2 regions of the Streptococcus sp. HMSC061E03 genome follow, and region 2 is predicted to be linked to the other one. Evidence: predicted binding sites of a transcription regulator. Region 2 holds the regulator's gene; the other holds the start of a gene.
What was found. The regulator NrdR, encoded in region 2, represses ribonucleotide reductase genes. The targets are predictions, from matches to a motif close to ACACNATATATNGTGT.
Positions count from the first base shown of each region.

Region 1: a site for NrdR is predicted at 2,239-2,254, ahead of nrdH (glutaredoxin-like protein NrdH). Genes of this name have one in related genera too.

Region 1 covers NZ_KV812784.1:1,091,706-1,096,138, forward strand. Annotated here, with positions in the region: gene ptsP (phosphoenolpyruvate--protein phosphotransferase) at 1-1,628, opposite strand, end outside; gene HMPREF2917_RS05575 (phosphocarrier protein HPr) at 1,632-1,895, opposite strand; gene nrdH (glutaredoxin-like protein NrdH) at 2,371-2,589, shown strand; gene nrdE (class 1b ribonucleoside-diphosphate reductase subunit alpha) at 2,704-4,433, shown strand, end outside.
Region 2 covers NZ_KV812784.1:154,734-159,166, forward strand. Annotated here, with positions in the region: gene HMPREF2917_RS00985 (PTS transporter subunit IIBC) at 1-707, shown strand, start outside; gene HMPREF2917_RS00990 (endonuclease/exonuclease/phosphatase family protein) at 793-1,605, shown strand; gene nrdR (transcriptional regulator NrdR) at 1,770-2,243, shown strand; gene HMPREF2917_RS01000 (replication initiation and membrane attachment family protein) at 2,244-3,422, shown strand; gene dnaI (primosomal protein DnaI) at 3,423-4,322, shown strand; gene HMPREF2917_RS01010 (nitroreductase family protein) at 4,319-4,433, shown strand, end outside.

The sequences.
Region 1 (4,433 bases), 940 kb from region 2:
TTCTTCATCAAGCTACGTGTACGAAGGACAGATGTCGCTGACATAGAGAACTCATCCAAGCCCATTCCGACAAGAAGTGGAACGGCAGTTTGGTCACCGGCCATTTCACCACACATACCAGCCCATTTGCCTTCAGCGTGAGCCGCTTTGATCACGTTGTTGATCAAACGAAGGATAGATGGGTTATATGGCTGGTAAAGGTATGAAACTTGTTCGTTCATACGGTCAGCAGCCATTGTGTATTGGATCAAGTCGTTTGTACCGATTGAGAAGAAATCAACTTCTTTAGCAAATTGGTCCGCAAGCATCGCAGCAGCTGGGATTTCAATCATGATACCTACTTGGATATCATCTGCCACAGCAACACCTTCCGCAAGCAATTTAGCCTTTTCTTCTTCAAGAATACCTTTAGCTGTACGGAACTCTGTCAACAAAGCAACCATTGGGAACATGATCCGCAATTTACCGTGAACAGATGCACGAAGCAATGCACGCAATTGGGTACGGAACATTTGGTTACCTGTCTCAGAGATAGAGATACGCAAAGCACGGAAACCTAAGAATGGGTTCATTTCTTTAGGAAGATCAAAGTAAGGGAGTTCTTTATCCCCACCGATATCCATTGTACGAACGACAACAGGTTTACCGTTCATACCTTCAAGAACTGCTTTGTAAGCTTCATATTGGTCATCTTCAGTTGGGAAGTCTTGAGAATCCATGTACAAGAATTCTGTACGATAGAGACCAACAGCTTCTGCACCGTTATCGTTCACACCTTCAACATCTTTAGGTGTACCGATGTTAGCAGCCAACTCGAAGTGTTTTCCATCAGCAGTCACTGTTTTCGCATCTTTAAGGAGAGCCCATTCAGCTTTTTGTTTAGCATAAGCTTCACCAGCTGCTTTGAACTCTGCGATTTGTTCTTCAGTAGGGTTGATCACAACTTCACCAGTGATCCCTGAAACAGCCAAAACATCGCCATCTTTGACAAGTTCTGTAATGTTATTTGTACCAAGAACAGCTGCGATTTCAAGTGTACGAGCCATGATAGCTGAGTGACTTGTACGTCCACCGATATTCGTGACAAAAGCTTTTACATACTTTTTGTTCAACTGTGCTGTATCAGATGGAGTCAAGTCATGCGCAACCACGATTGCTTCTTCATTGATAGAAGCAGGGTTTGGCAATTTCTTACCAAGCAAGTTGGCAAGGACACGTTTGGTAACGTCACGAATATCTGCTGCACGTTCTTGCATGTAAGGATTGTCTTCCATTCCTTCAAAGATCGCAATGAACATGTCAGTGACTTCTTTCAAGCCTGCTTCTGCATTGATTTTTTTCGTACGAATTGTTTCTTTGATCTGACCAATCATTTCAGGGTCAGCAAGAACCATCATATGCGCATCAAAAACTTGCGCTGCTTCTTCACCAAGGCTTGCTACTGCATTCTCCCGGATAAGAGAAAGCTCGTTTTGTGAAGCTTCAAGAGCTGCATCCAAACGAGCTTCTTCTGCACTTGTATCTTCGACTGAAACAGTCTCAAATGATAAGTCTGGTTGAATGAGCAAATATGCCTTAGCAACGGCAACACCGTCAGATGCTGCAATTCCTTTTAGCATTTTTGTCATATTTTAAGCCAATCCTTCTTTAGTCATTGTTTCTGAGATAGCTGCGATAGCATCATCAGCGTCAGCACCTTCTGCAGAGATTACAACGTCTGCTCCTTGACCAACACCAAGGCTCATAACACCCATGATTGATTTCAAGTTAACTGATTTACCTTTGTATTCAAGAGTAATATCTGAAGCAAATTTGCTAGCAGTTTGAACCAACAAAGTTGCTGGACGTGCGTGGATACCTGTTTCTGCCACGATGTGGAAATCTTTAGAAGCCATAGTTTGACTCTCCTTTTTAAAAATAGTTTTTGAGTTACCTTTTGATAACCCTTACAATTTGGTATTATATCATCTTTTGAAATTTTTTTCAAGATTTTTATCACTGACTTACAGAAAAAGACTGCGAAAAATCCCAATTTAGATACATTTTAAGAAGCACTTGAAGAACAGAGGAAATATCTTTTCAATTTTCTACTATATTATAAGTAACATTTTCCTCCGCTTTCAATGAAAAGAAGCTCTTTAACCACAGGATATTGATTCACCAAAAAATTATAACTAATTAAAGATGCTTTAAAGCCTATTCCTATCCCATTTCTTCGATTTTCACACTTTTCACTCACCACAATATATTGTGCTTTGAAAACTCCATTTCATCTCTTTGCACAATATTTAGTTTTATTTTGTTGACAAGTTGCTGGATTTTGTTTATACTGTTTACAGATTTATATTTCGATAGGAGAACGGAAAAGAAATGGTAACCATTTATTCAAAAAATAATTGTGTTCAATGCAAAATGACCAAGCGATTCCTCGATAGCAATCACGTGGAATATCGCGAAATTAACTTAGATGAACAGCCAGAATTTGTAGAGCATGTTAAGAACCTTGGCTTCAATGCTGCTCCAGTTATTCAAACACCGGATGAAGTATTTTCTGGTTTTCAACCAGCTAAGTTGAAGAAACTTTCATAATAAACACAGTATTTTGCTTAAATAGGGTCTAGCGTTAGCAACCTAACACTAGACTTTTTACTTGTAAAGAGAGGACTTCTCCTCTTCATTTTTTTGAACTAGAAAAGGATTATTATGGGATTAAAATCTCTTGAAGATGTGACGTATTTTCGTCTTAACAATGAAATCAACCGTCCAGTAAACGGCCAAATCATGCTTCATAAGGATAAAGAAGCTTTGGATGCGTTCTTTAAAGAAAATGTTGTACCAAATACTAAAGCCTTTGACTCGATTACAGACAAGATTCAGTACCTTCTCGAGCACAATTACATTGAGAGAGCTTTTATCGAGAAATACCGTCCTGAATTTTTAGAGGAATTGGCCCAATTTATCAAAGACCAAAACTTCCAATTCAAGTCCTTCATGGCGGCCTACAAATTCTATAACCAATACGCTTTGAAAACAAATGATGGAGAATACTATCTTGAAAGCATGGAAGACCGTGTCTTCTTCAATGCTCTCTATTTTGCAGATGGAAATGAAGCTATCGCGCGAGACATCGCAAACGAAATTATCCACCAACGCTACCAACCAGCGACTCCTTCTTTCTTAAACGCTGGACGTGCCCGCCGTGGAGAATTGGTTTCATGTTTCTTGATCCAGGTAACCGATGATATGAACGCGATCGGACGTTCCATCAACTCTGCCCTTCAACTGTCTCGTATCGGTGGTGGGGTTGGGATTTCTCTCAGCAACCTTCGTGAAGCTGGAGCACCAATCAAAGGGTATGAAGGAGCCGCTTCTGGAGTGGTTCCAGTTATGAAACTCTTCGAAGATAGCTTCTCTTACTCTAACCAATTGGGACAACGCCAAGGGGCTGGGGTGGTTTACCTCAACGTCTTCCACCCAGACATCATCGCCTTCCTTTCAACTAAGAAAGAAAATGCTGATGAAAAAGTTCGGGTGAAGACTCTCTCACTTGGGGTCGTCGTGCCAGACAAGTTCTACGAGTTGGCGCGTAAGAATGAAGAAATGTACCTCTTCAGCCCATACTCTGTGGAACGTGAATACGGAGTACCATTTAACTACATCGACATCACTGAAAAATACGATGAGTTGGTTGCTAATCCAAATATCCGCAAGACTAAAATTAAGGCACGTGATTTGGAAACTGAAATTTCTAAATTGCAACAAGAATCTGGCTATCCATATGTAGTCAACATTGATACTGCTAACCGGGCAAACCCTGTTGATGGAAAAATCATCATGAGTAACTTGTGTTCAGAGATCCTTCAAGTTCAAGAACCAAGCTTGATCAACGATGCCCAAGAATTTGTTCAAATGGGAACAGACGTCTCCTGTAACCTTGGTTCAACCAACGTAGTTAACATGATGACTTCACCTGATTTTGGTCGTTCGATTCGTGCCATGGTTCGTGCTTTGACCTTCGTTACAGATAGCTCTCATATCGTAGCCGTTCCAACTATTGACCACGGAAATAAACTGGCGCATACCTTTGGTCTTGGAGCCATGGGACTTCATAGCTACCTTGCCCAACAATTGATCGAATACGGATCACCGGAGTCTATTGAGTTTACGAGCATCTACTTCATGCTCATGAACTACTGGACTCTCGTAGAATCAAACAACATTGCGCGCGAACGTGGTGTTACCTTCCACAACTTCGAAAAATCTGATTATGCCAATGGTACTTACTTTGATAAGTACACGACTGGAGAATTTGTACCAAAATCTGATCGCGTCAAAGAACTCTTTAAAGATATCTTTATCCCAAGTGCTGAGGATTGGGCAGAACTGCGTGCTAAAGTTCAAGCAGATGGTCTTTACCACCAAAACCGCCTAGC
Region 2 (4,433 bases):
TTGACGCATGTATGACTCGTCTTCGTGTAACCGTTAAGGACGCTGAAAAAGTCGGAACAGAAGAACAATGGAAAGCTGAAGGTGCTATGGGTCTTGTCATGAAAGGACAAGGTGTCCAAGCGATCTACGGACCTAAAGCTGACGTGTTGAAATCTGATATCCAAGACGTTCTTGATTCAGGTGAAGTCATTCCTGAAACACTTCCTAGCCAAATGACGGCAGTTCAAAAAGCTGAAGCAACCTTTAAAGGGGTAACTGATGAAGTGCACTCTGTTGCAGATGGTGAAGTGATTAACATCGAAGATGTGAAAGATCCTGTATTCTCACAAAAAATGATGGGAGACGGATTTGCAGTTGAGCCTGAAAATGGCCACATCGTTTCACCAGTTGCTGGTAAAGTTACTAGTGTCTTCCCAACCAAACATGCCCTTGGTTTGGTAACTGATAATGGTTTGGAAGTCTTGGTTCACATCGGTCTAGATACTGTTAGTCTTGAAGGAAAACCATTTGAGGTTAAAGTTTCTGAAGGTCAAACAGTGGCTGCTGGAGACCTCTTGGTGGAAGCAGACCTTGATGCAATCCGTGCAGCTGGTCGTGAAACTTCAACAATTGTTGTCTTCACAAATGCAGATGCGATTAAATCCGTTAAGGTCGAGCATACTGGTAAATTGGCAGCAAATGCGCCAGTTGCAACAGTAGAATTATAAGAGACGTCGGCAAAGAAAATGAGGTTGGGGCAGTGCACCCGGCCTCTTGCCGTTTCTTGATTTGGAGAGAAGGAGAAATCAGGGGATGAAATTTTTAACATTAAATTCCCATAGTTGGATGGAAGAGAATGCTCAGCAAAAATTTGAAACCCTCAAGGAACAAATTTTGGAAGCGCAATATGATGTGATCTGTTTCCAAGAGGTCAATCAAGAAATGGGCTCAGAAGCAGTCGAAACAGATGAGTATTATCAAGCCTTGCCATCATCTGTAGCCATTCACAAAGATCACTTTGTTCGCGTATTGGTAGAAGAGTTAGCTGCTCAAGGACTCCACTATTATTGGACTTGGGCTTATAACCATATTGGCTATGATCACCTCAATGAGGGTGTGGCCGTTCTTTCGCGTCAACCCTTGAAGGCGGATGAGATTTTGGTATCCAATATGGATGATCCAACGGACTACCATACTCGTCGAGTAGCCGTTGCCCATACAAGTGTAGATGGCAAAGAGATTGCTGTTGCCAGCGTCCATCTTTCTTGGTGGGACAAAGGTTTCCAATTTGAGTGGCCACGCATTGAGAACTACTTCAGCCAAGTAGGCAAACCCTTTATTCTAGCTGGTGATTTCAATAATCCTGCCGGTCAAGAAGGGTATGAGACGATTCTATCCAGTTCCCTTAAGCTTCAAGATAGCTTTATCGAAGCTAAAGAAACAAAGGGGACTTATACTGTAGGTCCTGGAATCGATGGCTGGACGGATAATCAAGTTCCATTGCGAATCGATTACGTCTTTGCAAGTCCAGAATGGGACATCCAGCGTCTACATGTCATTTTTGATGATCAAAACAAACCCCATGTCAGTGATCACTATGGCTTAGAAGCCGAATTATCACTTTAATATAAATGGAGAGTCGAAAGGAAAACGATTTTATTCAATCGTCCTTCGACTCTTTTTTATGGATCAATGAGGAGCAAGCATAGGGGATTCTCCTGTTCTTCTGCTTTCTTTACGATTCAATTTATGGTAAAATGAAGTGTTAAAACAGTTTAAGGAGGTAGCAAATGCGTTGTCCAAAATGTGGTGGAAGTAAGTCTAGTGTGGTGGATAGTCGACAAGCTGAAGATGGGAATACCATCCGTCGTCGCAGGGAATGCGAAGAGTGCCATTATCGCTTTACTACCTACGAACGAGTGGAAGAGCGGACTCTAGTGGTCGTCAAAAAGGATGGGACACGCGAGCAATTTTCTCGTGATAAAATCTTTAATGGTATTATCCGCTCAGCTCAAAAACGGCCTGTTTCTAGTGACGAAATCGAAGAAATTGTAAACCGGATCGAGCAAAAGGTTCGCAGCCAAAGTGATAATGAAATCAACAGTGAATATATTGGTTCGTTGGTCATGGATGAGTTAGCAGATCTAGATGAGATCACCTATGTCCGTTTTGCTAGTGTTTACCGGAGTTTCAAGGATGTCGGTGAGTTAGAGACCCTCTTGAAACAAATTACGAAGGGAACCAAGAAGAAAAAGGAAAAATAGATGAAGCCCAATACGCCTTTCGCATTTTTAAAAAATAATCTTCTTCCACCGGCAGGGGCTGCATTGGAGCAGTATTACCTGCCTATTTTGGAGACGGAAACAGTAGCAGTTTATCGTTATCTGCTCGCCTCTTATGATCAGGGTGAAAAACAATATTTACTTGCTCAAATCCTCAATCACTTAAATATAGGATTTCCACAGTTGCTACTCGCCTTTGATCGCTTAATTGCCATGGGGTTGATCGATCTCTATGAGGAAGAAGTTGGGATCACCATCCAGTTACATGCTCCTCTTGCCTCAGAACAATTTTTTTCGAATGCTGTTTTCAAACGCTTGCTTGAAAAAAAGATTGGGGAAAAGGCCGTGGAGGATCTGCTCCCAGCACGCTCTTTAGGGACTAGACGGCAAGTTTCCTTCTCGCAAGTCTTTGGACTAGATGCTGGGGAGGTGACTGTTCTTCCAAGTAAGAAACAGCAGTTTGATATGGAGATGTTTAAGCGAATGATGGGGCGTGATGGACTTCGTTTTGTGGATGAAGGAGAAGCAACCCTAGCCCTCTTTGCCATCGCAGAAGAGCAACAATGGACCTGGTATGAAACTTATCTTTTAGCGAAAGAAACAGCTGTAGACCGGATTGTCTCTCCAAAGAGAATGAAGCAAAAGTTGGCTCAGGCGAGCCAAGAGCAACCACGCATGTCCTATAGCCGTCAGGAAGAAACCATTCTGAGGGAAGCTAAGGCAAAATCCAGCCTACAATTTCTAGCAGAGATTAAGAAGGCGCGCAATGCGACCATTACGCAGAGCGAACGCAAGACATTATCCAAGTTAGCTGATCTAGGCTTACTAGACGAGGTGATCAATATTATCTTGTTGTTGACCTTTAACAAGACCCAGTCTGCTAATCTCAATGAAAAGTATGCTTTGAAGGTGGGAAATGATTTTTCTTATCAAGGGGTCAACAGTGCAGAACTAGCGATTTTAAAAGTTCGAGAACGCCAGGAACAAGCTAAGGGTCAAGGAAACAAGGGGACGAGTCCTACATCAGCCAAGGGCAAGCACAGCAATGTTCCCAAGTGGAGTCAACCAAATTATCAAAATCAAACCAGCCAAGCAGAAAAGGTGGATCTTGCTAAAGAGAAACAACGTCTGTTAGAAAAACTGAATCAAGGAGGTGAGTAGATGGAAAGTGTAGGTCAAACCATGTCTCACATGAACCGTGCGCGTCAATTTAACTATGAGGATTTGGTCGCACAGATCTTGGCAGACCAAGAAGTAGCTGCCTTTATCAAGGACCAGTCTTTGTCTGAACAAGAAATTCGACGGAGTATTTCAAAATTTAATCAATACATTAGTGAACGCAACCGTTTCTTATTGGGAGATCCAGATTATATTGCCAAAGGTTATAAACCCATCCTCACCATGAATGAGGGCTATGCGGATGTCGCTTATGAGGAAACACCAGAGTTAATCGAAGCCCAAAAACGAGCTGCGATCAACCAACGTCTCAACTTGATCAATCTCCCTTCAACCTTGAAAGAGGCGAGTCTAGCTAAGGTAGAGCTCGATGATAAGGGACGATTTGAGGCCTTTGAAGAATTAGCCAATTTTGTGGCCAACTATCCTGAATATCAAAAGGGGATCTACCTCTATGGTGATTTCGGAGTAGGAAAGAGCTACATGATGGCAGCCTTGGCTCATGATTTATCCGAAAAACGCCAGGCCTCTACTACCCTACTTCATTTTCCAAGTTTTGCTATCGATGTTAAAAATGCCATCAGTTCAGGCTTGGTCAAAGAAACCGTCGATCAGGTGAAAAAAGCCGAAATTTTAATTCTGGATGATATCGGTGCGGAACAGATGTCAGCCTGGGTGCGAGATGAAATCTTACAAGTGATTTTGCAGCACCGAATGCAGGAAAATCTCCCAACCTTCTTTACTTCTAACTTTAATTTTGAAGAGTTGGAACGTCATTTTGCAGCTTCGCGTAATGGAGATGAAACCTGGCAGGCCAAACGGGTCATGGAGCGCGTGAAATTTTTAGCCAAGGAAATCCATTTGGAAGGAGTCAATCGCCGATGAATGAAACCATCCGTTTAATGAAATCTCATTTTTCTGTTCGCCGTTTTAAGGAAGATGCCATCAAAGAAGTTGACCTCAAGGAAATTTTATCAGCTGGGCAGATGGCGTCAA